DNA from 4 places in the Streptomyces sp. NPDC059832 genome. Region 4 is predicted to be linked to each of the others. Evidence: riboswitches for the same ligand, from Rfam matches in the RefSeq annotation. Region 4 holds a riboswitch; each other region holds the start of a gene.
The links. Region 4 has a riboswitch for cobalamin ahead of ACFV8T_RS25880 (cobalamin biosynthesis protein). Riboswitches for the same ligand answer to the same signal wherever they lie in the genome.
Positions count from the first base shown of each region.

Region 1: linked by a shared signal. The riboswitch ahead of cobN (cobaltochelatase subunit CobN) and the one ahead of ACFV8T_RS25880 (cobalamin biosynthesis protein) in region 4 are both predicted to bind cobalamin.
Region 2: linked by a shared signal. The riboswitch ahead of ACFV8T_RS15895 (ABC transporter substrate-binding protein) and the one ahead of ACFV8T_RS25880 (cobalamin biosynthesis protein) in region 4 are both predicted to bind cobalamin.
Region 3: linked by a shared signal. The riboswitch ahead of ACFV8T_RS22435 (FecCD family ABC transporter permease) and the one ahead of ACFV8T_RS25880 (cobalamin biosynthesis protein) in region 4 are both predicted to bind cobalamin.

Region 1 covers NZ_JBHWIY010000012.1:87,808-95,346, reverse strand. Annotated here, with positions in the region: gene ACFV8T_RS22395 (precorrin-2 C(20)-methyltransferase) at 1-315, opposite strand, end outside; gene ACFV8T_RS22390 (precorrin-8X methylmutase) at 318-944, opposite strand; gene cobG (precorrin-3B synthase) at 1,008-2,327, opposite strand; adenosylcobalamin (AdoCbl) riboswitch at 2,428-2,508, shown strand; gene cobN (cobaltochelatase subunit CobN) at 2,595-6,191, shown strand; gene ACFV8T_RS22375 (hypothetical protein) at 6,628-6,864, shown strand; gene ACFV8T_RS22370 (hydroxyacid dehydrogenase) at 7,342-7,539, opposite strand, start outside.
Region 2 covers NZ_JBHWIY010000007.1:358,061-365,599, reverse strand. Annotated here, with positions in the region: gene ACFV8T_RS15910 (acyl-CoA dehydrogenase) at 1-156, shown strand, start outside; gene ACFV8T_RS15905 (phosphopantetheine-binding protein) at 416-694, shown strand; gene ACFV8T_RS15900 (beta-ketoacyl-[acyl-carrier-protein] synthase family protein) at 691-1,914, shown strand; cobalamin riboswitch at 1,994-2,185, shown strand; gene ACFV8T_RS15895 (ABC transporter substrate-binding protein) at 2,221-3,288, shown strand; gene ACFV8T_RS15890 (FecCD family ABC transporter permease) at 3,285-4,376, shown strand; gene ACFV8T_RS15885 (ABC transporter ATP-binding protein) at 4,373-5,170, shown strand; gene ACFV8T_RS15880 (PRC and DUF2382 domain-containing protein) at 5,348-6,406, opposite strand; gene ACFV8T_RS15875 (alpha/beta fold hydrolase) at 7,160-7,539, shown strand, end outside.
Region 3 covers NZ_JBHWIY010000012.1:102,499-110,037, reverse strand. Annotated here, with positions in the region: gene cynR (transcriptional regulator CynR) at 1-658, shown strand, start outside; gene ACFV8T_RS22465 (GntR family transcriptional regulator) at 720-1,367, shown strand; gene ACFV8T_RS22460 (hypothetical protein) at 1,486-1,755, opposite strand; gene ACFV8T_RS22455 (hypothetical protein) at 1,754-2,086, shown strand; gene ACFV8T_RS22450 (ankyrin repeat domain-containing protein) at 2,114-2,869, opposite strand; gene ACFV8T_RS22445 (peptidase) at 3,200-4,132, shown strand; gene ACFV8T_RS22440 (DUF402 domain-containing protein) at 4,255-4,773, shown strand; cobalamin riboswitch at 4,943-5,088, shown strand; gene ACFV8T_RS22435 (FecCD family ABC transporter permease) at 5,190-6,299, shown strand; gene ACFV8T_RS22430 (ABC transporter ATP-binding protein) at 6,299-7,084, shown strand; gene ACFV8T_RS22425 (ABC transporter substrate-binding protein) at 7,100-7,539, shown strand, end outside.
Region 4 covers NZ_JBHWIY010000015.1:116,162-123,700, reverse strand. Annotated here, with positions in the region: gene ACFV8T_RS25900 (alpha/beta hydrolase) at 1-701, opposite strand, end outside; gene ACFV8T_RS25895 (class II aldolase/adducin family protein) at 773-1,432, opposite strand; gene ACFV8T_RS25890 (anion permease) at 1,642-2,907, shown strand; gene ACFV8T_RS25885 (hypothetical protein) at 2,930-3,160, shown strand; cobalamin riboswitch at 3,312-3,443, shown strand; gene ACFV8T_RS25880 (cobalamin biosynthesis protein) at 3,588-4,586, shown strand; gene ACFV8T_RS25875 (cobyric acid synthase) at 4,583-6,109, shown strand; gene ACFV8T_RS25870 (putative cobaltochelatase) at 6,171-7,539, shown strand, end outside.

The DNA of each region.
Region 1 (7,539 bases), on a different contig from region 4:
GACCGTGCGGCCGGCGTCGAGATGCACCGCCAGGCGGGCCGCCGCCTCGGCGTAGAACTCCTCCATCGCTCCCCGGTAGCCGCCCGGGTGGTCCGTGGTCTCCGTCGTGACGGGGTAGACCAGCGGCTCCTCGACATGGTCGGCACGGATGTGCTTCGCCGCGATGGACCGGGCGATGGACCGCCCGTGCCGGGCGCTGTGGTAGGCGATGACATCGGCCTCGGCGATGATCTCCACCGCGCGTACGGTCATCAGGGCCGGATCGCCGGGGCCGAGCCCGACCCCGTACAGCCGGCCCGTCTTCTGCTCGCTCACGTCTACTCTTCCTCGCTGGCAATCGCGTTGAGGGCGGCGGCCGCCATGGCGCTGCCACCGCGACGGCCCCGAACGATCAGATGCTCCAGCCCGGACGGGTGCGAGGCCAGGGCGTCCTTGGACTCGGCGGCACCGATGAAGCCGACCGGCACGCCGATGACGGCGGCGGGGCGCGGCGCGCCCTCCTCGATCATCTCCAGCAGCCGGAACAGGGCGGTCGGTGCGTTTCCGACGGCGACGACCGCGCCGTCCAGCCGGTCGCGCCACAGCTCCAGGGCTGCGGCGCTGCGGGTGGTGCCCAGCTGCTTCGCGAGTTCCGGCACCGCCGGGTCGGACAGGGTGCACACCACCTCGTTGTCCGCGGGCAGCCGCTTGCGGGTGACGCCGCTGGCGACCATGGCCACATCGCACAGGATGGGTGCGCCGGCCCGCAGAGCGGCGCGGGCGCGGGCGACCGCGTCCGGGGTGAAAGCGAGATCACGGACGAGGTCGACCATCCCGCAGGCGTGGATCATGCGGACCGCGACCTGGCTCACATCGGCGGGCAGGCCTGCGAGATCCGCCTCTGCACGGATCGTGGCGAAGGACTGGCGGTAGATCGCCGGTCCGTCCTTCTCGTACTGGTGCACAGTGCTTTCGCTCTCTTCCTCGGGCGTGCGACGGTCGGGTACAGGGGAGTGGGGTGTACGGGATCAGCCGCGCGCGCGGCGGGCCGCGGCCACCGCGGCGGCGAGCCCACCGGGGCTGTCGGGGACGCTCACGGGCGCGTCCCGTACCTCGCCCCGTACGAGCGAGATCCGGTGTCCGTCGGGGGTGGCGACGACGTCCACCCACTCGCCGCGGGGGTGGCCGCACCGGCGCTCGCACCCGGACCAGTACACCGGCAACGGGCCCACGGCCCCCACCGCGTCCGCCGCCTGGGCCCGCACATCGGCCAGCGACTTCGCGCAGCCGGGCCGGCCGATACAGGCACCCACCCCGGCCCAGGGGGAGCCGGGTCCGACGACGAGGCCGGTGGCCCCCAGATCGTCCAGCAGCCCTGCGGCCCGCCGCCGCTCCACCCCCGGTACGACGACCCCGCGCCACGGTGTCAGCCGCAACTCACCGCGGCCCCGGTGCCGGGCCGTGTCCGTCAACGACCGCCACTGCGCCGGGCCGACGCGCCCCAGGGGGATGCCGACGGACAGCGCGGCCCCGTCGTGCCGGCCGGTCACGACGCCGGGGGCGGGGCCGTCCGAGCTCCGCGGGCAGGCACGGTCCTCGGTGGAAGTGGTGCCGGTACCCGTCGCACGCAACCGTCGTACGACCTCGTCGAAGAGGGATCCGGCACCGCCGGGCAGGTCCGGCACGCGCCAGGCACCGGTGCCCGACGCCTGATCCAGGAAGGTCCCGGCCGCCAGGAGGGCGGCCTGCGGCGCCTGCGCGCCCGGTATCCGTACCACGGTCCCGGCCGTGCCGATCCGCAGCAGCGCCGTTCCGTCATCCTGCGCCAGCAACGTCACGTCGCCGCCCAGCGCGTCCACATCGCCACGTCCGTCGTCGAGCACGAACAGGAACCTGCCCGAGAGGCCCGCCGTCCGGTCGCCCGCGCACAACAGCGCGTCCAGCGCGGACAGCCAGGGGCCGACGTCCCGTGCGCCGCGGCCGTCGAGCCCCGAGAGCGGCGACGCCACGATGTTGCGTATCCGCTCGTGGCGCGCGGAGCGCAGCAGCCCCGCCTCGCCCAGCCCGTCGGCCAGTTCGCCTCCGCAGTCCGGACCCAGCCCGCGCAACTGGACATTGCCGCGCGAAGTGAGATGCAACTCACCATCGCCCAGGCTCCCCGCCAACGCCCCCAGGGCGTCCGCCTGCTCCGCGGTCAGCAGACCGCCGGGAACACGGACGCGGGCCAGAGCGCCGTCGTCCGCCCGGTGCAGCCGCAGCGTGCCGGGGCAGGCGTCACCGCGGTCCCGGGGAGACGCGTCTCCCGGCGGTGAAGGCGAAGTGGCAGGTCGTGGCATGGCGGCGAGCATACCGACCATCTGACCAGATCCGTATGTCCTCCATCGGTTGACCGGCCCTTACTATGCCTAGTGACGGGCCATCCGGCACGTCGTCGCCACAGACGGCGACAGGGGAGGAAGTCCGGTGCAAGTCCGGCACGGTCCCGCCACTGTGAGTCCGGCCACGGCCGGGCAAGTCAGGAACTCCCTTCCCCACACGCTCGGATCCGTTCGAGCGGGGAGCTTCATTCCGACACCGCCCGGGGCGTGGACACCCCGAGGAAGGCCCGACGCCGCATGATCCTGCTCCTGTCGACGTCCGACACCGACCTGCTCAGCGCCCGCGCCTCGGAGGGCCCGGTCTCCTACCGCTACGCCAATCCCTCCCGGCTCCCGCTCCAGGACCTGCCACAGCTCCTGGACGGCGTCGACCTGGTCGTCGTGCGCCTCCTCGGCGGGGTACGCGCCTGGCAGGACGGCCTCGACCAAGTGCTCGCCACCGGACGCCCCGTCGTCGTCCTCACCGGCGAACAGGCCCCCGACGCCCAGCTGATGGCCGCCTCGACGGTCCCCATCGGCATCGCCGCCGAGGCCCATGCCTATCTGGCCCACGGCGGGCCGGGCAACCTGGACCAGCTCGCCCGCTTCCTCTCCGACACCGTCCTGCTCACCGGCCACGGCTTCGCCCCGCCCGCCCCGGCACCCTCCTGGGGCCCGCTGGAGCGCACCCCCCGGCGCACCGACGGCCCGGTCGTCGCCGTGCTCTACTACCGCGCCCACCACATGAGCGGCAACACCGCGTTCATCGAGGCCCTGTGCCGTGCCGTCGAGGACGCGGGCGCCCGTGCGCTGCCGCTGTACGTCGCCTCGCTGCGCACCCCCGAGCCCGAACTCATCGAAGCACTGCGCGCCGCCGACGCGATCGTGACGACCGTCCTCGCCGCGGGCGGCACCCGGCCCGCCGAGGCGTCGGCGGGCGGTGACGACGAGTCCTGGGACGCGGGCGTTCTCAGCGGCCTCGACGTACCCATCCTCCAGGCCCTCTGCCTCACCGGTTCGCGCACCGACTGGGAAGACAACGACGAGGGAGTCTCCCCGCTCGACGCCGCCAGCCAGATCGCGGTCCCCGAGTTCGACGGCCGCCTGATCACCGTGCCGTTCTCGTTCAAGGAGATCGACGAGGACGGCCTGCCCGCGTACGTCGCCGACACCGAGCGCGCCGCCCGCGTCGCCGGGATCGCCGTGCGCCATGCCCGGCTGCGCCACATCCCGGCCGCCGAGAAGCGGATCGCGCTCGTCCTCTCCGCGTACCCGACCAAGCACTCCCGGATCGGCAACGCGGTCGGCCTCGACACCCCGGCCAGCGCCGTCGCCCTGCTGCGCCGACTCCGCGCCGAGGGATACGACTTCGGTACGGAGGAGGTCCCCGGCCTCGCGTCGGGCGACGGCGACGAGCTGATCCGCGCGCTGATCGAGGCGGGCGGCCACGACCAGGAGTGGCTCACTGAGGAGCAGTTGGCCCGCAACCCGGTCCGCATCCCGGCCGCCGACTACCGGCGCTGGTACGCGACCCTCCCGGCCGAGCTCCGCGAAGCCGTCGAGCAGCACTGGGGCCCCGCCCCGGGCGAGATGTTCGTGGACCGGTCGAGCAACCCGGACGGCGACATCGTCCTCGCGGCCCTGCGCCGCGGCAATCTGCTCATCCTCATCCAGCCGCCGCGCGGCTTCGGCGAGAACCCGATCGCGATCTACCACGACCCCGATCTGCCGCCCTCGCACCACTACCTGGCCGCCTACCGCTGGATCGCCGCCCCGGCCGACGACAACGGCTTCGGCGCCGACGCGATGATCCACCTCGGCAAGCACGGCAACCTGGAATGGCTGCCGGGCAAGAACGCCGGCCTCTCCGCCGCCTGCGGCCCCGACGCCGCCCTCGGCGACCTCCCGCTCATCTACCCGTTCCTGGTCAACGACCCGGGCGAGGGGACGCAGGCCAAGCGGCGCGTCCACGCCACCCTCGTGGACCACCTCGTACCGCCGATGGCGCGCGCCGACAGCTACGGGGACATCGCCCGGCTCGAACAACTCCTGGACGAGCACGCCCAGATCGCGGCGATGGACCCGGCGAAGCTGCCGGCGATCCGCGCACAGATCTGGACCCTGATCCAGGCGGCCAAGCTCGATCACGACCTGGGGCTCGAAGACCGCCCCGAGGACGAGGGCTTCGACGAGTTCATCATGCATCTCGACGGCTGGCTCTGCGAGATCAAGGACGCGCAGATCCGCGACGGCCTGCATGTCCTGGGCGGTGCCCCGGCCGGCGCCGACCGGGTCAACCTCGTCCTCGCGATCCTGCGCGCCCGTCAGATCTGGGGTGGCACGGCCTCCCTGCCGGGTCTGCGCGAGGCGTTGGGGCTCGACGAGTCCGCCGCGACCCGGGTCACCGCCGACGAGGCCGAGGAGCGGGCCCGCGCCCTGGTCCAGGCGATGGAGGACGCGGACTGGTCCCCGGAAGCCGTCGCCGGAGTGGCGGCCGGGCACCCGCGGGCCGTCAGCGACATCCTCGACTTCGCGGCCCGCGAGGTGGTGCCGCGGCTGGCCGCCACGACCGACGAACTCGACCACGCCCTCCACGCGCTGGACGGCGGATTCGTCCCCGCCGGACCCTCGGGCTCCCCGCTCCGCGGTCTGGTCAACGTCCTGCCGACCGGACGCAACTTCTACTCCGTCGACCCCAAGGCCGTGCCCTCGCGCCTCGCCTGGGAGACCGGTCAGGCCCTGGCCGACTCGCTCCTGGAGCGCTACCGCACCGACAACGGCGACTGGCCCACCTCGGTCGGCCTGTCCCTGTGGGGTACGAGCGCGATGCGCACCGCCGGCGACGATGTCGCCGAGGCCTTCGCCCTGCTCGGCGTCCGCCCGGTCTGGGACGACGCCTCGCGCCGCGTCACCGGCCTGGAGGCGATCCCGCCGGCCGAACTCGGACGCCCGCGCATCGATGTCACCCTCCGCATCAGCGGTTTCTTCCGCGACGCCTTCCCGCACACCATCGGCCTCCTCGACGACGCGGTCCGCCTGGCCGCGTCCCTGGACGAGCCTGCCGAGCAGAACCACGTACGCGCCCACACCCAGGCCGACCTGGCCGCCCACGGCGACGAACGCCGCGCCACCACCCGTATCTTCGGCTCCCGCCCCGGTACGTACGGCGCCGGTCTGCTCCAGCTGATCGACTCCCGCGACTGGCGCACCGACGCGGACCTCGCCGAGGTCTACACGGTGTGGGGCGGCTACGCCTACGGACGCGAACTCGACGGCCGCCCGGCCCGTGAGGAGATGGAGACGGCGTACAAGCGGATCGCGGTCGCGGCCAAGAACACCGACACCCGCGAACACGACATCGCCGACTCCGACGACTACTTCCAGTACCACGGTGGCATGGTGGCCACCGTCCGAGCCCTGCGCGGCACCGCCCCGGAGGCGTACATCGGCGACTCCACCCGCCCCGAGACGGTCCGCACCCGCACCCTGGTGGAGGAGACCTCTCGGGTCTTCCGCGCCCGGGTGGTGAACCCCAAGTGGATCGAGGCGATGCGGCGGCACGGCTACAAGGGCGCCTTCGAACTGGCCGCCACCGTCGACTACCTCTTCGGCTACGACGCGACGACGGGCGTGGTCGCCGACTGGATGTACGACAAGCTCACCGAGACGTACGTCCTGGACCCGACCAACCGGGAGTTCCTCCAGCAGGCCAACCCCTGGGCCCTGCACGGCATCGCGGAACGCCTCCTGGAGGCGGAATCCCGCGGCATGTGGGCCAAGCCCGACCCGGCCGTCCTCGAAGCCCTGCGCCAGGCATACCTGGAGACGGAGGGCAACCTGGAGGGCGAGGACTGACCCCCGGGCCCGGTACCGGACCACCGGACAGCGACATGTGACCGAGCCCCGGCCGCGACACCGGCCGGGGCTCGGCTGTTGTTCGTGACGCTGACAGGGCTGATGCGGACGACCTGCGCCGGTGCCACGGTCGGCGGCCTGTGGGAAGCACTCGGCCGGACGTGGGGCATCGACGTGCACACGGGGGAGCAGTTCGGTCCGGTGAACCGGATCGTGCCTGCCACCGGCGTACTCGCTGATCGTGTGATCGTGCTCGGACAGCGGATGTGGTGGCAACGCGGACGCGGATCCGCGTCCCGGTACCCGCAGCCGCCCTACATGGTGAGTCCCGCGAGCCCAGCGCCGTTGCCCCAGGTAGACGCACTGGTCCGCGTAGGGGCGTCACCCGTTCCACCGCCGGGCATAGTGTCGCCCGTGGCGTGGAAGCGATCTACGCATGACCGAAAGTGGCAGTCCTTATATCTCGACGGCTCGGATCACCGTGCTGGGGGTACAGCAGGGTGACCCGCCCTTCCGCCTTGTGGAGATCGACGGGGAGATCGTCAGCGCGGCAACATCGATGATGGATGTGCTCGCCGCCGCCTCGGCCGCAGGAATCAGGGTCCATGACCTGGACGATCCCGGCGTGGTGCGGTGGGTGGGCGGCGGCAAGTTCACCTGGAGGCCGCACTGAGAGTTACCGCAGCGATCGTGCGGCACGGCGGCACGCGCGGATGAGGTGCGGGCGGGGCGCCGGGCTGCGCGTGTCAGACGGTGCGTGGAGGGTGCGGCTGCACGCCCCGGGTGTCCCGCTCCGGACCACCGGTCAGCCGCACTCCGCCCATGGACGTCCACGAGGTCCGGCTGCCGACGGTGTCGTTCCCGCGCGTCCACACTGCCCGACGGGTACCGATCGCGAATTCCCGCCACGGCAGTGGCTGCAACAACGGCGGCCCTGGTACTCCGCAGGTTGATGACGGACTCCTTCGGCGATGCGGCGACGGCCGATTCGCCGGGGCACGCGAACACCGGCCACGCGAACACACCGACGGGCCCCGAACTCTCCTGCCCCGCGCTGACGTTCCACGCACGTTTCGCTGACGTTTCGCTGACGCCGTGCGTGCGGCCCCGCCGTGCCGGGGCCGCACCTGCGGCGACGCCCTCCGCGGCCTCAGGCCAGCGACGCCGCGCGAGCGGGGTCGATGGCGTGCTGGAGAGGTTGGTCATGTATAAAGCGTCGGAGTTCGTCGAGCACAAGCTCTCCGAGACGATGACGTTCGGCCCCGAGGGCACCGCCGAGGTGGGGTGTCAGGACCACGTTGGGAAGGGTGAAGAGTGGCGAGTCATGGGCGGGAGGCTCCGGGTGCGT
Region 2 (7,539 bases), on a different contig from region 4:
GCCCGACTGCCCGACCTGGTCGAGTCCTTCGCGCTGCCGCCGGAGCTGCTCGCCGACTGGCCCATCGCCGGAGCCGACTACGTGGCTGCCTACGACGAGCCGGGAGCCGCCTGGCGGACGGGCGGGGACCGGGCGACGGTTCAGGACGGGCGATGAGGGCCATGACGAGGAGGGGAACAGCTGTACGGGGTCACCGGATCAGGGAGGCGGCCGGGGCTCTCGGAGTCCGGGTTGTCCTGCTGGCCTACTGGGGTACGGCGTCCGTCCTGGCCCGGTGGTGCGGGGAGCGCGGGGAAGACGGTGCCGAATCGGTTCGGCACAAGGCGTAACTGGAGGCACTCCACCCAGTTGATTCGGCGTCGGGACGGTGTCACCGCCGGCCCGACAGCCGGACCGAATGATGGAGAGAAAGCTCATGAGTGCGATTCATCCCAAGATCACCGAGGTTCTGACACACACCTTCAAAGTGCCCGTTGCCGAGATCCACCCGGGCTCCACGATGGACAGCCTGGAGATGGACTCCCTCGCCGTCGCCGAGTTCGCCGTCCTCATCAGGGAGACGGCCGGCGGCAACCGGGACTTCGACCAGCTCCCCAAGGACGCGACGCTGGCCGACATCACACGGTTCATCGACCTGGCAGCCGGCCGCGGCGCGCGGGTGGGCGGCGGGACCGCGATGAGCAACGCCCGATGAACAGGCCGGCCGTCGCCGTCACCGGCCTGGGCATGATCACCCCGGTCGGCAACGACACCGAATCCACCTGGCGGGGCGTGTGCGCGGGAGTGTCACCGGCCCGTACCGTCGCCGAGCTCGAAGGGTGCGCGATCGACTTCGCGTGCATGGTCGACGGCATCGACCTGGACGCCGCGATCGGCGGCCGGGCGTCCTTCCGCATGGGGAAGTACGTGAAACTCGCCGTGCTCGCCGCCCGGGAGGCGGTCGCCGACGCGGGGCTGGACCCGGCCCGGTGGGAGGGCGCCCGGGTCGCGGTGGTCGTCGGCACCAGCAGCGGGGGTTCCGCCTCGCTGACCGAGCAGGCCGTCGTGCTCGACCGGTTCGGAGCAGGGGCCACCTCTCCCTCGGGCATCCTGCTCACCATTCCCAACATGCCCGCCGCCGAGATCGCGATCCAGCTGCGGGCCACCGGACCCAGCATGGCCCCGTGCACCGCCTGTTCGTCCGGTGTCACCGCGCTGTCCGTCGCCCGCGACCTCCTGGTCACCGGGCAGTGCGACATCGCTGTCGCCGGAGCCACCGAGTCGATCGTCTACCCGGCCGCCATGGCCGGGTTCGCCAGGTCCGGAGCCGGGGCCCGGACGGATGGCGACCCGGCCACGCTGTGCCGTCCCTTCGCGGCCGACCGGGCCGGTCTGGTCATGGGCGAGGGCGCGGCCGTCATGGTGCTGGAACGGGTGGACGACGCCGATGCCCGGGGCGCGGCCCCACGGGCGCTGCTCGCCGGTACCGGCGCCACCACCGACGCCTACCACCCCATCAGTCCGCATCCGTCCGGCACGGTCGCCCAGGCGGCGGTGGAGGCCGCGCTGCGCGACGCGGGCTGGGCGGCCGAGGACGTCGAGCACGTCAACGCACACGGCACGGCGACACCGGTCAACGATGCCACCGAGGCCGCCCTCATCGCCCGGGTCTACCCGCACCGGCCGCCCGTCACCGCCCCCAAGGGTGTACTGGGGCACTGCATGGGGGCGGCCGGTGCGATCGAGGCCGGACTCACCGTCCTCACGCTCCAACGCGGAGTCGTACCACCGATCGCCAACCTGGACGCCCCGGCGCCCGAGTTCGACATCGACTGCGTCACCGAACGACCGCTGCGGCAGCCCATCCGGCGCGCCGTCAGCCATTCCTTCGGCTTCGGCGGACACAACGCCGTCATCGCTCTTCAGCGTCCGTAGGCATCCGGCAGGTGGTGCGACGGGACACACAGCCCGGCGTACCACCGGCCACACCCCCCATGAGCTGCGCAGAGCCTCGTGATAGCTTGCCGGAGCCAGTCGAACTCCACGTAATGGGGTCAGGGAATCCGGTGAGAATCCGGAACTGACGCGCAGCGGTGAGGGGGACGGGCGGGGCCACGGCCACTGGGACCACCCTCGGGTGTCCTGGGAAGGCGTCCCGTCCGAAGGAACCCGAGTCCGAAGACCTGCTGGCGCCCGCGACCCGGCACCGGGCCGCGGAACTCCGTACAGCGGGCTCCGCGCATGAGCCCTCAGACGCAGAGGGACTCCGTGCCGTCCATAGCCAGCCCCATCCGCATCATGGCCCTGCTCTCGGCGGGACTCGTCCTGCTGACCGGCTGCGGAGGCGGGACCGACGACTCCGCCGCGAAGCCGGACTCCGCGGACGGATACCCGGTGACGCTGAAGAACTGCGGACGCACCGTCACCGTCGAAGCCGCGCCACGGCACGCCGTCTCGGTGGACCAGGGATCGACGGAGATCCTGCTCTCCCTCGGCCTCGCCGACCGGATGGCCGCCACCGCGACCTGGACCGACCCGGTGATGAAGGGTCTGGAGAAGGCCAACGCCGAAGTGCCCAGGATCGCGGACAACCGGCCGTCGTCGGAGAAGGTCCTCGACCGCGAGCCCGACTTCGTCAGCGCGTCGTTCGAATCGACGCTCGCCAAGGGCGGCGTCGCACCGCGCGAACAGTTCGAATCGCTCGGCGTCCCCACCTATGTCTCGCCCGCCGACTGCACCGGCAAGGACAACAGCGGCGGCGGCGACGGCGCCCGTACCGCCCCGCTGACCATGGACAGCGTCTACGGCGAAGTGCGCGAACTGGCCGAGGTGTTCGGCGTACCGGAGCGCGGTGACGCGCTCGTGGCGCAGTTGCGGGCCCGGGTGAAGAAAGCGGCCGAGGGCATCGACGCCTCCGACGCGACCCTCCTGTACTGGTTCTCCGACTCCAAGGCCCCGTACCTGGCCGGCTGCTGCGGAGCGCCCGGGATCATCACCGAAGAGCTCGGCGCGAAGAACGTCTTCGACGACACCCATGAGGAATGGCCCCAGATCAGCTGGGAGACCGTCGCCGACCGCAACCCCGACGTCCTGGTCGTCGGCGACCTGACCCGCAAGGCCCAGACCGCCGAGAGCGCCGCGAAGAAGATCGAGTTCCTGGAGTCCAACCCCGTCACGAAGAACATGGACGCCGTCAGGCACAAGCGGTACGTGCTGCTGAGCGGCCAGTCCATGAACCCGTCCGTCCGGACGGTCGAGGGCATCGAACGCGTGGCAGCCGGACTGCGCAGGTTCGGGCTCGCCGGGTGACGGGGACCGAACGGGGCACGGCGGTGGCCGCACCGCCCGCCCCCGCCACCTCCCCCCGGGCCACGAAGGGCGCACGGCGACTGCGCGGCGGGGCCCTGTGGGTCTGCGGCGCCGCGTTGCTCGTCGTCTCCGTCGCGGTCGCCGTCACCATCGGCCCCGCCCGGATCTCCGTGGCCGACGTCTGGTCCGCGGTGGCCTCCCACCTCGGCTGGGGGCGTTCACGGCTCTCCCCGATCCGGGACGGCATCATCTGGAACCTGCGGATGCCGCGCACCCTGCTCGCAGCGGTGTGCGGTGCCGGGCTCGCGGTGTGCGGCACCGTCATGCAGTCGCTGCTCCGCAATCCGCTCGCCGACCCCTTCGTCCTCGGTGTCTCCTCCGGAGCGTCCACCGGCGCGGTCGTGGTCGTCGTCCTCGGCGTCGGCGGGGGAGCGGTGTCGATCTCGACCGGCGCGTTCGTCGGAGCGCTGTGCTCGTTCGCCCTCGTGCTGCTGCTCAGCCACACCCTGGGCGGCACGACCGACCGGGTCGTGCTCTCCGGTGTCGCGGCCATGCAGCTGTTCTCCGCGCTCACCTCCTTCGTCGTGATGACCGCCGCCGACGCCGAGCAGACCCGCGGGGTGCTGTTCTGGCTGCTCGGCTCGCTCAGCGGGGTCGGCTGGACCGACGTGTGGATCTGCTCCGCCGTCCTCGTCGTGACCCTGCTGATCTGCCTGGGTCACGCCCGTACCCTCGACGCCTTCGCGTTCGGGCAGGACGCCGCAGCCACGCTCGGCGTCCATGTCGCGCGCACCCGGATCGTGCTGCTGTGCACGACCGCACTGCTGACCGCCGCACTCGTCAGCTCGGCCGGTGCCATCGGCTTCGTCGGTCTGGTGCTGCCGCACGCCGCCCGCGCCCTCGCGGGTTCCGGGCACCGGCGGCTGCTGCCGGTCACGGCCCTGGCCGGGGCGGTGTTCCTGGTCTGGGTCGACACCCTCGCCAGGACGGTCCTCGACCCGCAGGAGGTGCCCGTGGGCGTGGTCACCGCACTGATCGGCGTACCCGCGTTCGTCCTGGTCCTGTACCGCACCCGGAGGACCGCGTGACGGGGGCGGCCACCTCGGGACTGCGTGCCGAACGGGTCGGCCGGGCGGCGGGCGGCCGTCTCATCCTCGACGGGGTCGACCTCGCCCCGCCGCCCGACGCCACCGTGGGGCTGATCGGACCGAACGGGTCCGGCAAATCGACCCTGCTGCGGGTGCTGGCGGGGGTCCTCGCCCCGGAGACCGGCGTGGTCACCCTCGACGGACAGCGGCTCGCCGGGATCGGCCGCCGCACCGTGGCCCAGCGGATCGCCGTGGTCGACCAGCACGCCGTCACCCAGGTCGAGCTGAGCGTGCTGGACGTCGTACGGCTCGGGCGCATCCCGCACCGCAGGGCCTGGTCGGCACCGACTGCGGAGGACGACGAAGCGGTGCGCGAAGCACTCGCGCGGACCGGCCTCGCCGACCGCGGCGACCAGTCCTGGCACACCCTTTCCGGCGGCGAACGCCAACGCGTCCAGATCGCGCGGGCACTGGCCCAGCAGCCGCGCGAGCTGCTGCTCGACGAGCCGACGAACCACCTCGACATCCAGCACCAGCTGGAACTCCTCGCGCTGATCGCCTCCCTGCCGCTGACCGGTGTGATCGCCCTGCACGACCTCAATCTGGCCGCGATGTTCTGCGACCGGATCGTCGTGCTGAAGGAGGGGCGGGTGGTGGCCGCGGGCACCCCCTCGGAGGTGATCACCGAGGAGCTGATCGCCGACGTCTACCGGGTCACGGCACGCGTCACGCCGGACGGGCCGGCCGGGCGGCCCTCGGTGCGTTTCCTGCCGGAGCGTCCTGCGGGGACGTAGGGCCTTTCGTTCTGGATCATGGATCATGCCGGGCGCGTGGGCCGTGCCGGGCCGGTGGAGCATGCCGGGGCCGCCGTCGTGGCGGGGGCCCCGACGGCGAGAGGGCGGACCCCGGCACTGCACGGGTCCGCCCTCGTTCTCCGGGCGCGGCTGTCCGCCGCGGTGCGCGGGACGGGGTCAGCGGCGGCGTCCTCGGCCGAATTCGCCGCCGATGTCCTTGCCGCCGATGTCCGCGCCGTCCGCGTAGTCGATCTGCTCCTTGCGGAGTTCGGCGGAGACCTCCTGCTGCTCGGTCACCTTCTTGGTCTCCATCCGCACCCGCTCGACGGGCACGGTCTCCTTGCGTGTGGTCGCACGTTCCGCGTGCAGGGTGACCTCGACGTCCTGCTCGCGGATGGCGGCACGTTCCGCCGCCTTGTCGCCGGGCTTCAGCGGCTCGCGGATCAGGCGCACCTCTTCGTGCGTCACGGGTACCGTCCTGGTGACGTTCTCGGTGACGACGTACTTGTGCAGCCGTGCCGTCCCGCTCTCGTACTCCTCCGTTCCGACGAGCAGCTGCTCCTCGGAACGGATCATCTCCTCCTTGCCGCCCAGGTCGGCGGCGGACCGCTCGGAGCCCGCCCCGGCGCCGGCGAGGGGACGCGAGGTGCCGGCCGCCCCGGTGTCCCGGTGCTTGCCCTGGCCCATGCCGGTCCCGCCTGCTGCCATGCCGGACGAGGTGGTGCGGGCTGTGCCCGTACCGGAGGCGGTGGTGCCGGTCATGGCCGTCTTGTCGGATCCGGGGGTGCGTCCGGCGCCGGCCGCCCCCATGGCCCCGGCTCCGGCGGCTCCCGCCGCCCCCATGGCCGTGGTGCCCTTCCCGGACGCCGTCGTGGTTCCCGTGTCCGTACGGCCGCCGAGCTTGGCGGTGGTGTTCCTGGCGAGGCCGTAGTGCTTGTAGAGCTCTTCCTCCTCCGCCACGGACAGATGCGCGTCCGCGTCCACCCGAGGAGCTTCCTTGACCCGGTCCTTCGGATGCGAGATGTGCAGATCGGATCCCACGCGGCGGGCTCCGGCAAGCGGAACGAAACTCTCCTTCATGCCGAACAGGCCGGTCTTCACCGTGATCCAGTCCGGCCGGCCGGTGTTGTCGTCGACATACACCCGGCCCACACTGCCGACCTTCTCGCCGTCGGTGTCGTACACCGTCAGACCGTCGAGCTCTCCGGAATCCGTGAAACCGTCAGCGGCTCCCATGACCGATTCCTCCTCGTCCGGGCGCGTCCTGTGGCTGGGGCCATCAGAGGAGGCGCGTCCGCATTCCATCGCGCCTCACCCGGATGGACGCTGCAACCTCCCGGGCCGCGGCGGCCGGCTGCCGCATGCTCGACGGTTGGGCGGTGACCGCCTGCCACGGCGGTGTGCACCCCGTTCCCGTGTTAGGCCATTCGGGTGAGGTGTGGAGGCTGCGCGCCGGGCATCCGGGACCGGGGCCGGGCGGGCGGGTGGCGCGGGGCCGGTCCTTCCCGGAGGCCGGAACGGCAGGGTGCCGCCGGGCAGGCGGCCGCGCCACGAAACCGGGGGATCCGCCCGGTGTTGTACCCGGCATGAACACGCTGCGTGGCACATTCGAAGACGCGGAGCTCCACGACCGGATGCGCCCGCGCCGTCCGCCGGAGCCGGTCGCCGGGACCGTGAACCCGGCCGGACTCACCCCTCGGAGCAGGGCGCTCGAAGTCTGGCCCGGCGCGGGGAAGTTGACGGCTCCGCTCGCGGAGCCCGGGTACGGGGGGAGGGCCGTCGCCCTGGGACGGACCCGTGTGGGTGAGCCGGTACGCACGGGAGATCACGTACACGGCCGAGCGGTACTCGCGACCCGCTGATGACCTGCTGATGACCTGCTCGGGCCACCCCCGGTGCGGGCCCGCCCGCCACCCGTGAAACCGTTCTGCGACCAGGCCCTGATCCGCCGGACAGGCCCCTGCCCCGCGCAACGTGAAAGGAGCGCCCATGTCCACCCCCGCCCCCGTCTCCTACCGCCACGGCGGCCTGGTCTGCACCGACCACACCCTCGACGTGCCGCTCGACCACCACACCCCCGACGGCCCCACCGTCGGCCTGTTCGCCCGCGAAGTGGTCGCCGCCGGCCGGGAACACGAGAACCTGCCCCGCCTGCTCTGGCTCCAGGGCGGGCCCGGTGGCCGCGCCGAGCGTCCCGACGCGGCGGGCGCCTGGCTGCGCCGCGCCCTCGCCGACCACCGAGTCGTCCTGCTGGACCAGCGCGGCACCGGCCGCTCCACCCCCGCGGACCGGATCACCCTCGCCCGCTTCGGAACCGACTCCGTGGCCGCCGCCGGGTACCTCGCGCACTTCCGCGCCGACTCGATCGT
Region 3 (7,539 bases), on a different contig from region 4:
CCTCGATGTCGCCGACCTCTCCCGGGGGCATCTGCGGCTGGCGGTGACGCCGACCTTCACCGCGTATCTCGTCGGCCCGCTCGTCGAGGCGCTGCACACGCGCCACCCCGGCATCACGCTGGACCTGCGGGAAATGACCCAGGACCGCATCGAAGCGAGCCTTCTGTCCGACGATCTCGACCTCGGGATCGCCTTCGCGGGATCCCATCTGCCCGGCATCACCGCGACCGCCCTGTTCACCGAGACCCTCAGCCTCGTCGTCGCCACGGACCGTGCCGAGGACCGGGGCGATGGACCGCTGCCGGTGAGTGACCTGGCCGACCAGCAACTCGCCTTGCTCAGCAGCGACTTCGCCACCCGGAGCCATATCGACGGCTACTTCGCCCGGCATCGTGTCAGTCCGCCGATCACCGTGGAGGCCAACACCATCCAGGCCCTCACCGAAATCGTCCGGCGTACCGGCCCGCTGGCCACCGTGCTGCCCGACGCGGTCGCGGACGACCACCTTCACCTCACGCCGATTCCCCTCGACCCTCCGCTGCCCGCCCGTGTCGCCACCTTGCTGCACCGGGAGAGCGCCTACGAGAGCGCCGCCGCGCGCGCCTTCTCCCGGCTCGCCCACGACCTGGTCCGCGCGCGCGGCTACGCACCGGCCTGAGAATCCCGTGCCGCGGACGGCATACCGAATATGGACGTCGAGTGATGAGAGAATTGAGGACATGACAGGGTCTGGAGACTTCGAGCCGGAGTCGGAGCGGGTCACGCGCCAACTGCGTGACGAGATCATCGACGGTGTGCGTGAGCCGGGCAGCAAGCTCGTCGAGCGCGAACTCGCCGCGGAGCTCGGGGTGAGCAGGCTGCCCGTCCGAGAGGCCCTGAAGGCGCTGGTCACCGAGGGGCTGGTGACACCCAGGCCGCGGACCTGGGCCGTCGTGCGGGAGTTCACACCGGCGGACGTCGAGGACCTCGACGAGGTCCGCGCGGCCCTGGAGACGCTGACCTTCCGGCTCGCCGCCCAACGGCGCACCCGCGCGGGACTTGAGAAGCTCCGCTCGGATCTCGACGCCGAGCTGAAGGCGGCGGAGAAGGGAGATGCCGTACGGGCCCACCGGGCCGCCGCCGACTTCCACGAGACGGTCACCGAACTGGCCGACAACGAACTCCTGAACGAGCTCCAGAGCGCTCTTCGCAGCAGGATGCGCTGGCTGCTGGGGCAGCACGACGACCTGGAGGGCGTCGCGCAGGAGCACGAAGGCCTGTACAAGGCGATTGCGGAGCGTGATGTCGCGCGGGTCGAGAAGCTGGCCGACGAACACCTGGTGACAGGTCGCAACGCGGCCGCCGCGCGACGCAAGCACCAGGGCTGAGCGGTACGGCCCGGCCGGCGCGCCGATCCGCCGGCCCCCGGGCCTGTCCGCCGGATCGGAGTCCCTTCAGGCACCGGCCGGGGCGGCGCGCATGGCGGCGGGCCGCCCCCGCGAGTGCTCAGACATAGACGATCCCGTCCGGGACATCCGGGCGGATCTTTGTGCCGATGTTCCGGTCGAGCAGGTCGCCGAGTCGTTCCAGCGGACCGATGAGTGCCCGTCCGCCGGCCCTGGCGACCCGCACGGCGGCGTCCACCTTCGGCTTCATCGACCCTTCGGCGAAGGCCAGTCGGGAGATCGCCTCCGGCGAGGCGGTGAGAATGCCGCGCTGCTCGGACGTCCCCCAGCCCTCGCTGACGAAGTAACCGTCCGTCAGCATCACGAGCATGTCCGCAGCCCCCGCCACCGCGGCGCGCATCGAAGCGGCCGACGTCGAGGCCGTCGAGCGCATCACCGGCTCCCGGCCCATGCTGGTCGGCTTCGGCCGTGCCCTCGACGTCGTCCCCGGAATGACGCCGACCACGATTCTGCACGCGGGCCCGCCCATCACCTGGCTCGCGGCCGGTGAGGGCGCCGGTCACACCTATGACGCACTGGACCCGCAGGTGGGTATCGACTACGTCCTCGCCTCGCCCGGCATCGACGCGCACCGCGCCCGCGTCCTCAGCACCCGGGCATCCGATCACCTGCCCGTGAGCGTCGACAGCACCCTGCCGTAGCGATCGGCCGGGCGCCGGCCCGCCGGATCACCCGCCCAGCAGCCGGGCGATCTCGTCGAATCCGCGCTGCCGGGCGTGCTGGAGCGCGGTGGTGCCGGTCCTGTCCTCGATGGTGGGATCGGCGCCCGCGGCAAGGAGGAGCTTCACGGTCTCCTGATGGTCCTCCCCACCGTCGCCGAGGATGACGGCCTCCAACAGGGCGGTCCAGCCGAGGTCGTTGACGTGGTCGACGTCGATGTCGATGTCCGGGTTGGTGGTGACCTCCCGGACATAGGCGACGTGGCCGTGTTCGCCGGCCGGGATGAGGGAGGTGCCCCCGTACCTGTTGACGACGGTGTAGTCGGGGTCGGCCGCCGCCAGGGTCCGGGCCATGGCGGCGCTGCCGGTCACGCCCGTCACCAGCCACGGTGTGTCGTGCTGCCGGTCCAGGGCGTCCGGATCGGCGCCGGCGTCGACGAGGACTCCGGCGGCCCGGACGTGATCGCCGGTTGCCGCCAGCAGGAGCGGGGTGCGGCGGTCCTTGTCGCGGGTCTCCAGGCCGGCGCCCCGCTCGATCGCGTCGCGCACCGCGTCGGCGTCACCGGAACGTGCGGCTTCGAGCAGATCCCGGTCGGCGTCCGACCGCTCGGCCGCGCCGGTGGGGGAGAGGGGGCCGGCCCCGATGACCGAGGGTTTCCGCCGGGTGTCGGTGTCGCTGTCGGACGGCGTGCCGCATGCGGTCGCGAGTGCCGCCAGGCTCACGAGCGGGACGATCAGGAAGGTGGCGCGTCGTGTCGAAGGCATGGTTCCTCGCAATCCGTGGGGGCGGGCCCGGAACGGTGCGGGGCCCGCACCCTCCATGCTCGACGCGCCGGGCGGACTCCGCCGTCGCTGGACCGGCCGGTGATGCGCGGGCGTCGGGACGACACCGGTGTCGTCCGTTCGGACGATGCGCGGCCTCGCCAGGACCCGACCTCCCTCTCTCCCGCGCCTGGGCCCATCGGCGACGGCGGTGCGGAAGGACACGACAATTTCCGCCACCGTGCCAGGTGTTGAACGAATGCTGATCCCTTGTCGGCCCGGGGCTGGGACAGTGGGCGGGTCAGTTTCGTCTCCCGCACCAGAGGGGTTCCCATGCGCTTACGTCGATTCACCCGCACCACTCTCACCACCTTCGCCGCGGCAGCGAGTCTGTGCGCGGTGCTGACGCCCGGCACGGCCGTCGCGCAGGAGCGGCCGACCGGTTCCGGTACCGGGACCGCCGAGGTGGTCAACACCGAGTCGCCCGCCCGACTCGACGCCTACTGGACCCCGGCGCGGATCCGCGCGGCCGTGCCGATGCCCGCGCCCGACGCCGTCTCCGCGGCGCGGCCCTCCGCGGGCGTGGTCGCCGAGGCCGACAGCGAGCCGGTCCACATACCCGCGACAAGAGCCCTGGCGGGCTCAGGAGTTCAGACCCGTGCCAGCGTGTGGGGCACGGTGGGGCGCCTGTACTTCACGATCCCGGGCAAGGGCGACTACATCTGCTCTGGCAACGTTGTCACGAGTAACAACCGCTCGGTGGTGGCCACCGCACGGCACTGCGGCTTCGGTGAGGGCGGCACCAACTACCGCTTTGCGCCCAACTACAACAAGGGCAACGCGCCCCATGGCTGGTGGGGCTGGCGCAGCGCGGGCTGGGTCACGGGAGGCGGCCAGGAGAACGACAACGCCTTCCTCGTCCTGGACACCCCGGACGGCCGACGCGTGCAGGACGTCGTCGGCTCCACCGGGCTCGGCTTCAACTGGTCCAGCAACTACGCGCACATCATCGGCCTGCCGGCCGACAAGGACTATGCCGTGTGGTGCGAGGGGCAGGGTTACGCCGGTCCCGGCGGGCAGCGCCTGATGAACAACTGCAACGGCCTGTCCGGCGGTGCCAGCGGCGGTGCCTGGATCGAGAACTATCAGCCCGACGGCTCCGCGATGCAGACCGGCGCCTACTCCGGCAGCTACGGATCGGCGGCGGCCGCGTCCGCGTACGGCAATGCCGCGTACGACGTCTGGAACGGCGCCCAGAACGCCTGACCGGGCCGCCCTTTCCGTACGCCGCTCCGGGGCGGGGCTCTCGACCCGAGGCCCCGGAGCGGTTGCCGGTCACCGGTCGGTTGCCGGGCCATCGCTGTAGTGTCCCGGCCATGGATGCGTTCATGGATGCTGATGAGGTGCTGGTTTCCGTCCGTAAGTACGATGGCAGCCTGCACTGGCACCACTCCATGGTCCGGCTGGGCGAGGACGAGCACGGGGTCTGGCTCGGGGCGCCGGTCGGCACCGTCTACAGCAAGGGCGCCGAGGGACCCGTCTATGCCACGCGGGAGGCCAGGGTCATGCTCTTTCCCCGTGATGCCTGGTGGACGGCGCTGTTCCAAGCGGCTCCCGCGCGGCTGGAGGTCTACTGCGACGTCACCACCCCGGCCCGGTGGCTGCACCCCGGGGAGGTCACCATGATCGACCTGGACCTCGACGTCTGCCGCGTACGTGACGGGGGAAGCGTGTTCGTCGACGACGAGGACGAGTTTGCCGACCACCAGGTCCGATACTCCTACCCGCCCGACGTCGTCGTCCGGGCCACGGCGTCGGCCGACCGGTTGAGGGCTGCGCTCACCGCGCACGCGGAGCCCTTCGGCAGCCGCTGTCGGTCCTGGCTCGCCGAGATCTCCTCGCGCTGACCGGTATGCCGTCGCGTTCCCCTCGGGGTGGGGAACCCGCCGGTTCTTCCGCGAAGGAGAGTGGTGAGGGCCGGGGCGAGCCACACGAGCAGAAGCCGCGGACCACCCCTCGTCGACCAGCCATGACCTGGCCGCACGTGCGCAAACCGGTGCACACCGACCATCCCCCTGACGGTGCGTCAACCCATGCACGCTAAGCTGCAAGTGCCCCGCGGGGGAAGTCCGGTCGAAATCCGGCGCTGACCCGCAACGGTAGGCGGAGCCCGAGACATGGCCCCGTAAGCCCGATTACCCGCGGTGGTGAAGGCTCCTGTCGATTCGCCGTGGACTGCGAGTGGTGCTGCGCAGGGCGCTCCGCGTCCGGGCTGCTCCTTTGATCACGTAGGTGCACGGCCCGAGGCGAAAGCGATCCGCCCGTGGCCACACCCCTCGTCCGTAAGCCCGCCGTGCCCTCACGCACGGCCCGTGCCGGGGCCGGGCCCGCGCCGCCCCGGCGCGTGTCGCCGGCGCTGCTCCTTCCCCTCCTGTGTGCCGTGCTCCTGGTCTCCCTCGTCTGCGGGGCGGGCATCGGGGCGTCGGGGCTCTCCTGGAGCGAAGTGCTGCGTTGTCTGCGGGCCGGGCTGACGGGCGGCCGAATAGCCCCGGACCAGGTGCCCGCGTACACCATCGTCTGGGAACTGCGCCTTCCGCGAGCCGTGCTGGCCGCGGTCGTCGGGGCCGGTCTCTCGGCCATCGGCGTCGCCGTGCAGGCCATGGTCCGCAACGCCCTTGCCGACCCGTTCGTCCTCGGCATCTCCTCTGGCGCGGCGGTCGGTGCCAATGCCGTGCTCATCTTCGGCGCCTTCGGCACGCTGGGCATCTGGGCGCTGTCCACGGCGTCGTTCCTTTCCGCGCTCCTCGCCATGATGCTGGTGTACGCCATCGCACGCACCGCTCGTGGTCTGACCCCGCTGCGGCTCGTCCTGACGGGCACCGCGATGTACTACGGCTTCTCGGCCGTCACCACCTTCATGGTGTTCGCGGCCGAGCGCGGTGAAGCCGCACGCTCCGCGATGATGTGGATGCTCGGCAGCCTCGGCGGAGCCGACTGGGCCTCCGTACCGATTGCCGCGGGGGCCGTGCTCGGCGGTCTCGCCCACCTCGCCTGGTCGGCACGTCGGCTGAACGCCCTGGCCATGGGCGACGAGACCGCTGCCGCGCTGGGGGTGGACGCGGGGCGGCTGCGCAAGGAACTGTTCCTGGTCTCCGCGGCCGTCACGGGGGCGGTGGTCGCGGTGAGCGGTGCCATCGGCTTCGTCGGACTGATGGTGCCGCACGCCGTACGGATGCTCGTCGGCGCGGACCACCGCCGGCTGCTGGCCGTCGCACCACTGGTGGGTGCTGTCCTGCTGATCTGGGTGGACATCCTCTCCCGCGTGGTGCTCGCGCCCGCCGAACTGCCGGTGGGCGTGCTGACCGCGGCCATCGGCGTGCCGTGCTTCGTACTCCTGATGCGCCGTCGCTCCTACACGTTCGGAGGCGCCTGATGCGGATCGACATCGATGCTCTGACGGTCGAGATCGCCGGCGCGCGGCTGGTGGAGGAGGCCACACTGGGAGCGGGGGAGGGGCAGCTCGTCGGTCTGGTCGGGCCCAACGGCAGTGGCAAATCCACCCTGTTGCGTTGTGTCTACCGGGCTCTGCGTCCCTCGGGCGGCACGGTGCGGCTCGGCGGCGAGGATCTGTACGCCATGAGCGCGCGCGAGAGCGCGCGCCGGCTGGCCGCACTTCCCCAGGAGGCGGCCACCGAATTCGATTTCACGGTTGCCGAGGTCGTGGAGATGGGGCGGCTGCCGCACCAGTCGTCGATGGGACGGACCACCGACGAGGACCGGCAGGCGTGCGGGGCCGCGCTGGCGGGAGTGGGCGCCGGCCACCTCGCCGACCGCGGCTTCCTCACTCTTTCCGGCGGCGAGAAGCAGCGGGTGCTGATCGCCCGCGCGCTGGCTCAGCAGCCCCGGCTGCTGGTGCTCGACGAGCCGACCAACCATCTCGACATCGCACAGCAGCTGGAAGTGCTGGCGCTGGTGCGCGACAGCGGGCTGACCGTCCTCACCGCGCTGCACGACCTCAACCTCGCCGCACTCCACTGCGATCTGCTCCATGTCATCGACGGCGGACGGATCGTCGCCTCCGGCGCTCCGCACGACGTGCTCACCCCCGACCTGCTGGCCGAGGTCTTCGGCGTACGGGCACACCGCGTCCCGCATCCGGAGACCGGCGCCGTCCAGCTGCTCTTCGACCGTCTTCGCCCCGCTCGACCCGATTCCTGAGGAGTCACCGCCGCCATGCACAACCTCGTACGTCCCGCCGCGATCGTGATCGCCGCCGCCCTGGTCCTCACCGGCTGCGGTGCGGAAATGCCCTCCGGCCAAGGAGAGAAGGACAGCGCTCGGAAAAGCACCGGCCACTATCCGGTGACCGTCGAGAACTGCGGCCAGAAGAAGACCTACGACAAGGCCCCGCAACGCGTGGTCACCAATGACGTCGGCATCACCGAGATCATGTTCGCGCTCCAACTGGAAGACCACATGGCGGGTTATGTGATGCCCGAGGACAAGGGCGACCTCACGTCCGTTCCCTGGAAGGACGGATACCGGAAGGCCAAGTGGCTCTCCAAGGAGAGGATCAACAAGGAACTGGTCCTCGACGCCCGTGCCGATCTGGTCTTCGCCGGATGGAACTACGGATTCAGCGAGGGGGACGGGTTCACTCCTGCCGAACTCCG
Region 4 (7,539 bases):
CAGCCGTGCAGGACGACCTTCTCGGCTCCGTACCGCACGGCGAAGCGGATCGCGGCGTCCAGGTCGCGCCATTCGGATTCGCCGAGATGAGCGAGGCCGTCGGGGGAACGCGGGGCTCCGGTGTCGCCGCGGTAGGCCAGGTCGAGCACGGGCAGGCGCAGGTCGTGCAGGAACCTCATGACGTTCATGGGGTGTTCCCTGGTGGTGCCGAGGCCGTGCACCGTGATGACCCAGGTGTCGCGGGGGCCGGGCAGGAACCAGGCGGGCAGGGCGCCGAGTTCGCCGGGGATCTCGACCTCCCGGTGATGGAGGCCGAGCGCCGAGAACGGGTCGCCGCTGTGCAGCTGCGGGGTGACGCGGACCTTGGCGCCGGTCTCCAGGCTGCCGCGGTCGACGCGTTCCAGTCTGCGGACGACGGTGTCGGGGGCGTGGTGGGCGTGCTCGATCACCGGGCCGACCACGGCATGGACGTCCTTGCTCACCAGTCCGTACATGCCGGGCCGCAGGGCGGTGAAGGAGCGGGTCAGGGTGACCTGCCCGGCCGCCGTGGCGTGCACGGTGAGTCTGCGGTCGGCGGGGAGCGGTCGTCCGGACGGCGCCCTGAGGGCGGCGTCGCTGGCGAACCGGCCGGCCGCGACCGCTGCCGCACCGACGCCGAGGATCGTGGTGACGGCTGCTGCCGTAACTGTTGCCGGGCGCACTGCTCCAGTGTCGTGGGCAGCGCGGGACCCTGCCAGCGGACGGGGCTGTCCGGCGGATCGGGCCGGCCGGGTCAGCCCGGCTGTCCGTACCCCTTGAGCGCCTCCTGCACATCGCGCAGCTGCTCCGGCGAGAGCAGGTTCGGGGTGTGTCCGGGGACGGAGCTCGCGGTGAGCCAGAGCCGGCAGAGCCATTCCAGCTGGGCGGTCCGGTCGTACGCCTCGTCCAGGGTGGTTCCGTAGGTGACGGTTCCGTGGTTCTGGAGCAGGCAGCCGGTACGGCCGTGCAGGGCGGCGAGCATGTTCTCGGCCAGTTCCGCGGTGCCGTAGCGCGCGTAGGCCGCGACGCGGACGGGGCCGCCCAGCACGGCGGCGGCGTAGTGGATCGACGGGACCTCGGGGACCAGTGTGGAGACGGCCGTGGCGTGCACCGCGTGGGTGTGCACGACGGCGGCCGCGTCGGTGTTCCGGTAGACGGCGAGGTGGAGCGGCAGTTCGCTGGTCGGGGCCAGTTCGCCGAGTACGCGGTTGCCTTCCGGATCGACGCCGACGGCGTCCTCGGGACCCAGCCGGTCGTACGGCACTCCGCTCGGCGTGACCAGGATGGTGTCGCCGACCCGTGCCGACACGTTTCCCGAGGTCCCGACGACGAGGCCCTCGGCCGCCGTCCGCCGGGCGGTGGTGACGACACCGTCCCAGGCGCGCCTGATCGCGTCCCGCTGCTGCTCGCTCATACGCCGATCCTGTCAGCCCCGGAGGCGAACGGGTATGCGATCGGCCACAGCCGCGCCCCGCCGGAAAGCCGGGCCACGCCTCGCCCGGACACAAGCGGAATGCTTCCGCTCCGGTTTGGAACACCCCGACGCCCCGCCTAGTTCACCTTCCGTTCACCCAGGTTGCCTACGGTCCACATGCCAATGACGTCGAACGATTGCCTGGGTAAATGGAACACATCACGCTGCTACTCGCGATTGTGATCGTGACAGCTCTAGTGTTCGATTTCACGAACGGTTTCCACGACACCGCGAACGCGATGGCGACAACCATCTCGACCGGTGCACTCAGACCGAAGACAGCGGTGGCCATGTCCGCCGTTCTCAATCTCGTCGGCGCGTTCCTGTCGGTGGAGGTCGCCAAGACGATCTCCGGCGGGATCATCAACGAGGACGGGCTGCGAACAGAAGTCATCTTCGCGGCACTCGTCGGCGCCATTCTGTGGAATCTGCTGACCTGGCTGGTCGGACTGCCGTCCAGCTCCTCGCACGCCCTGTTCGGCGGTCTGATCGGCGCGGCCGTGATGTCGGCGGGCTGGTCGTCCGTCAACGGCGGCACCGTCGTCACCAAGGTGCTGCTGCCCGCCCTCGCCGCCCCGATCGTCGCCGGTCTGGCCGCGCTGCTGGCCACCAGGCTGACGTACCGGATCGGCGGGAAGGTCCGCAACGACGCCCAGGAGAAGGCCACCGCCAAGGGGTACCGCGCGGGCCAGATCGCCTCGGCCGGACTGGTCTCCCTCGCCCACGGCACCAACGACGCGCAGAAGACCATGGGCATCATCACCCTGGCCCTGGTCACCGGCGGTGTCCTGCACCCGGGCGCCAACCCGCCGGTCTGGGTCATCGTCTGCGCCGGTACGGCCATCGCGCTCGGCACCTACCTGGGCGGCTGGCGCATCATCCGCACCATGGGCAGCGGCCTCACCGACCTCAGGCCGCCGCAGGGCTTCGCCGCCCAGACCAGCGCGGCCACCGTCATCCTGGCCTCCTCGCACCTCGGTTTCTCCCTCTCCACCACCCAGTCCTGCTCCGGCGCCGTGATGGGCGCGGGCCTCGGCCGCCAGGGCGGTGTGGTCCGCTGGTCCACCGCCACCCGGATGTTCGTCGCCTGGGGTCTGACCCTGCCGGCCGCGGGTCTGGTCGGCGCGGGCGCGGAGCTCCTCACCAAGCAGGGCACCTGGGGCGTCGTGGTCGTCGCGGTGCTGCTGGTCGCGGGTTCCGGCGCGATCTGGCTGGTGTCGCGCCGCAAGCCGGTCGGCCACGACGACGTCGCGCCGGCGGACGTCGGCATCGAGCCCGCGGGTGTCGTCACCACGGCCATCGCCGCCGTCAGCCCGCCGCCCACCGCGGCCCAGGCGACGGCCCAGAACCTCATGACCACCATTCCGGCCCCGGCCGGAACCACCCAGGACCCGGCGCGACCCGCCACCGTCTGACCCGGCCGTCTAAGGATTCAGCATGAACATCGACTGGGCAGCCCTCGGCTCCGTATTCGGCGTCTCCCTCGTTGTCACCGTCGCGCTGGTGGGCCTCTTCACCCTGGGCATCGTCGGCCTCTCCAAGCAGCCGGAACCGGCGGCGCAGGGCGGCTCCGGCGGCTCGCTGCTGCTGGCCCGCGCCGGCGCGTACGTCTGCTTCACGCTGTGCGCGGCGGCCGTCGCGTACGGCATCTATCTGATCGTCGCCTGAGCCGCTCCCGCGCACGCTCTCCCATCGGGCCGGACACCACGGGTGTCCGGCCCGATGTGGGTCTCAGCACACTGCGCCGTCGCAGGTCAACGGCAGGTTGACGGGCGTTCGCAGAGCGTGGTGGACTGCCGGAGCCAATTACGGCGACAGCAGAGGAAGCCGGTGCGAATCCGGCGCGGTCCCGCCACTGTCACCGGGGAGCGGTCCCCCACACCGGAAGTCACGGCACGCGCGAGCGGGCTGGAAGGCCGGGGGAACCGCGGATCCGGGAGCCAGGAGACTCTCGTCGCCGGTCACGTCGAACCAGGGCGCGGACCCTGAGTGAGGACATATCGCCATGCCTGGCCGCCCTGCGTCCGCTGTTCCGGCGCTCTCGACGAGAGCCGCCTGTACGAAGGTCCTCCGAGGCGCGACGGCCGGTTGAGCCGTGCGAGCCGACCGCATCTTCGCGTACGGCGCCACGGCCGGTCTGATCGGCGATCTGCTGCTCGGTGACCCCCGCAGGGGACACCCGGTCGCCGCCTTCGGGCGGGCCGCGGCGGGCGTCGAACGCCGTCTGTGGCGCGACCACCGCGGGTGGGGCGCGCTGCACACCCTCGTCTGCGCCGGAGGCGCCGCAGGTGGTGCCGCGCTGATCGCCCGCGCCGTACGCCGCAGCCCCGCCGCCTCCGTGGCGCTGACCGCGGCCGCCACCTGGTCCGTCGTCGGCGGTACGTCCCTGGGGCGCGAGGCGCGGGCCATCGGCGACGCCCTGGCGGCCGGTGACCTCGACCTGGCCCGCGAGCGGCTGCCGCATCTGTGCGGGCGCGACCCGCAGTCCCTGGACGGGCCGCAGATCGCCCGCGCCGTGGTGGAGTCCGTGGCGGAGAACACCTCGGACGCCGTGGTCGGCGCCCTGGTGTGGGGCGCGCTGGCCGGGGTCCCCGGGCTGGCCGGCTTCCGGGCCGCCAACACCCTCGACGCGATGGTCGGTCACAAGTCGCCCCGCCACCGGCGCTACGGCTGGGCCTCGGCCCGCCTCGACGACCTCGCGGGCTGGCCCGGCGCCCGGCTCACGGCCCTGCTCGCCGTGGCCGCCGGCGGGCGGCCGGGCGGAGCGGTCCGCGCCTGGCGGGCCGATGCCGCCAAGCACCCGAGCCCCAACGCGGGCCCGGTGGAAGCCTCGTTCGCGGGTGCGCTCGGCGTGCGCCTCGGCGGAACCCTCGCGTACGGCGGCCGGATCGAGCACCGCCCCGTGCTCAACGGGGAGACGGGCCGGGCCGTGGAGACCGAGGACATCGAGCGCGCGGTACGGCTGTCGCGCCGGGTGGGCGCGCTGGCCCTCGGCGTGTGCGTGGCGGGACGGATCGGCGCGGCCCTCGCCGCACGACGGATCGCGGGGCGCCGGACGGCAGCGCCTCGCATCGCAGGACGGAGAAGCACATGAGCGGCGGACTGCTGGTCGCCGGAACCACTTCCGACGCGGGCAAGAGCGTCGTGACGGCAGGCATCTGCCGCTGGCTCGTGCGCCGGGGCGTGAAGGTGGCACCCTTCAAGGCGCAGAACATGTCGCTGAACTCTTTCGTCACCCGCGAGGGTGCCGAGATCGGGCGCGCCCAGGCCATGCAGGCCCAGGCCGCCCGCGTCGAGCCGACCGCGCTGATGAACCCGGTCCTGCTCAAGCCCGGCAGCGACCGCTCCAGCCAGGTCGTCCTGATGGGGAAGCCGGTCGGCGAGATGAGCGCGCGCGGCTACCACGGGGGCAGGCAGGAAGCGCTCCTCTCCACGGTCGTGGACTGCCTGGAGCAGCTCCGGGGCACGTACGACGCGGTGATCTGCGAGGGGGCGGGCAGCCCGGCCGAGATCAATCTGCGGCGCACGGACATCGTGAACATGGGCATCGCACGGGCGGCGCGCTTCCCGGTGGTGGTCGTCGGCGACATCGACCGCGGCGGCGTCTTCGCCTCCTTCTTCGGTACGACGGCGCTGCTCGCCGCGGAGGACCAGTCGCTGATCGCCGGCTATCTCGTCAACAAGTTCCGCGGCGACGTGTCGCTGCTGGAGCCGGGCCTGGAGATGCTGCGGGACATCACCGGGCGGCCGACGTACGGGGTGCTGCCCTTCGCCCACGGCCTCGGCATCGACGAGGAGGACGGTCTGCGGGTCTCGTTGCGCGGAGCCGTGCGCGAATCGGTCGTCGCGCCGCCGCACGGCGAGGACGTGCTGCGCGTCGCGGTGTGCGCGGTGCCCCTGATGTCGAACTTCACCGATGTGGACGCGCTGGCCGCCGAGCCCGGCGTCGTCGTCAGATTCGTGGACCGCGCCGAGGAGCTGTCCGACGCCGACCTCGTCGTCGTGCCGGGCACCCGCGGCACCGTGAAGGCGCTGGCCTGGCTGCGCGAGCGCGGCCTCGCCGACGCACTGGCGCGGCGCGCGGCCGAGGGCCGGCCGGTCCTCGGCATCTGCGGCGGCTTCCAGCTCCTCGGCGAGCGCATCGAGGACGAGGTCGAGTCCCGGGCCGGGCTGGTCGAGGGCCTCGGCCTCCTCCCCGTACGCGTCCGCTTCGACCGCGAGAAGACCCTGGCCCGGCCCGTCGGCGAGGCGCTCGGCGCGCCGGTCGAGGGGTACGAGATCCACCACGGCGTGGCGGACGTACGCGGCGGAGAGGCGTTCCTGGACGGTTGCCGGGTCGGCGCCGTGTGGGGCACCCACTGGCACGGTTCGCTGGAGAGCGACGAATTCCGCCGCCGCTTCCTGACCGAGGTCGCGCGGGCCGCCGGCCGGCGCTTCGTCCCCGCTCCCGACACCGGGTTCGCGGCGCTGCGCGAGGAACAGCTCGACCGCCTCGGCGATCTCGTCGAAGAGCACGCGGACACCGACGCGTTGCTGCGGCTCATAGAGTCGGGCGCGCCGTCGGGGCTTCCCTTCATCGCCCCCGGAGCGCCCGGAGCCCCCGGAGGCCGCCGATGACCCCGGGCGCCGGCCGAGGCCGCCTTGTTCATGCCCATACACCCGCAGGAAGGATCGCCTCGTGAGCACGCATTTCCCGTTCACCGCCGTCGTCGGGCAGCAGGACCTGCAACTCGCCCTGCTGCTCAACTCCGTCGCACCGAACATCGGTGGCGTGCTCGTAAGGGGAGAGAAGGGCACCGCGAAGAGCACCGCCGTGCGCGCGCTCTCGGCGCTGCTGCCGGGGGTGGACGTCGTGTCCGGATGCCGTTTCTCCTGCGCCCCCGCGTCGCCGGACCCGGCGTGTCCCGACGGGCCCCATGAGGCGGGGACCGGTGTGTCGCGGGACGCCCGGATGGTGGAGCTGCCCGTCGGCGCGTCCGAGGACCGGCTCGTCGGGGCGCTCGACATCGAGCGGGCGCTCGCGGAGGGTGTGAAGGCGTTCGAGCCGGGCCTGCTCGCCGACGCGCATCGCGGGATTCTCTACGTCGACGAGGTCAACCTGCTCCACGACCACCTCGTGGACCTGTTGCTGGACGCGGCCGCCATGGGTGCCTCGTACGTCGAGCGCGAAGGCGTCTCGGTACGGCACGCGGCGCGCTTCCTGCTCGTCGGGACGATGAACCCCGAGGAGGGCGAACTGCGGCCGCAGTTGCTCGACCGCTTCGGGCTGACCGTCGAGGTCGCCGCGTCCCGGGAGACGGATCAGCGGGTCGAGGTCGTGCGGCGGCGTCTCGCGTACGACGACGACCCCGCGGCTTTCGCAGCCGGCTGGGCCGACGAGGAGGACGCGCTGCGGGCGAGGATCGTCGCCGCGCGTGCGCTGCTGCCCGAAGTGCGGCTCGGGGACGCGGCGTTGCGGCAGATCGCGGCGACCTGCGCGGCCTTCGAGGTCGACGGGATGCGCGCGGACATCGTGATGGCGCGGACGGCCACCGCACTGGCCGCCTGGGCGGGACGTACGGATGTGCTCGCCGAGGACGTGCGGCAGGCGGCCCTGCTCGCGCTCCCCCACCGGCGCCGGCGCAATCCGTTCGACGCGCCGGGGCTGGACGAGGACAAGCTCGACGACACGCTGGAGCAGAACCGCGGCGAGGACGAGGACCCGGACCCGGACCCGGACGGCCCCGGTGGCGGCCGGCCCCCGCGGGGCGACGGCCCCGACACGCCGCCGCAGCCCGAGGGCGAGGCCGGCGACACGCCCGCGCCGTCCGTGCCCGAGCAGGGGCAGGAACAGGGGCAGGGCCAGTCCTCCGGGGACGGTGAGCAGCAACCGGTGCGCGCCGGCGAACCGTTCCGCACGAAGATGCTGAGCGTTCCCGGTCTGGGCGAGGGCGCGGCGGGGCGGCGGTCCCGGGCGCGCACCGAGCACGGGCGTACGACCGGTGCGCGGCGTCCGCAGGGCGCCCTGACCAAGCTGCATCTGGCGGCGACGGTGCAGGCCGCCGCCC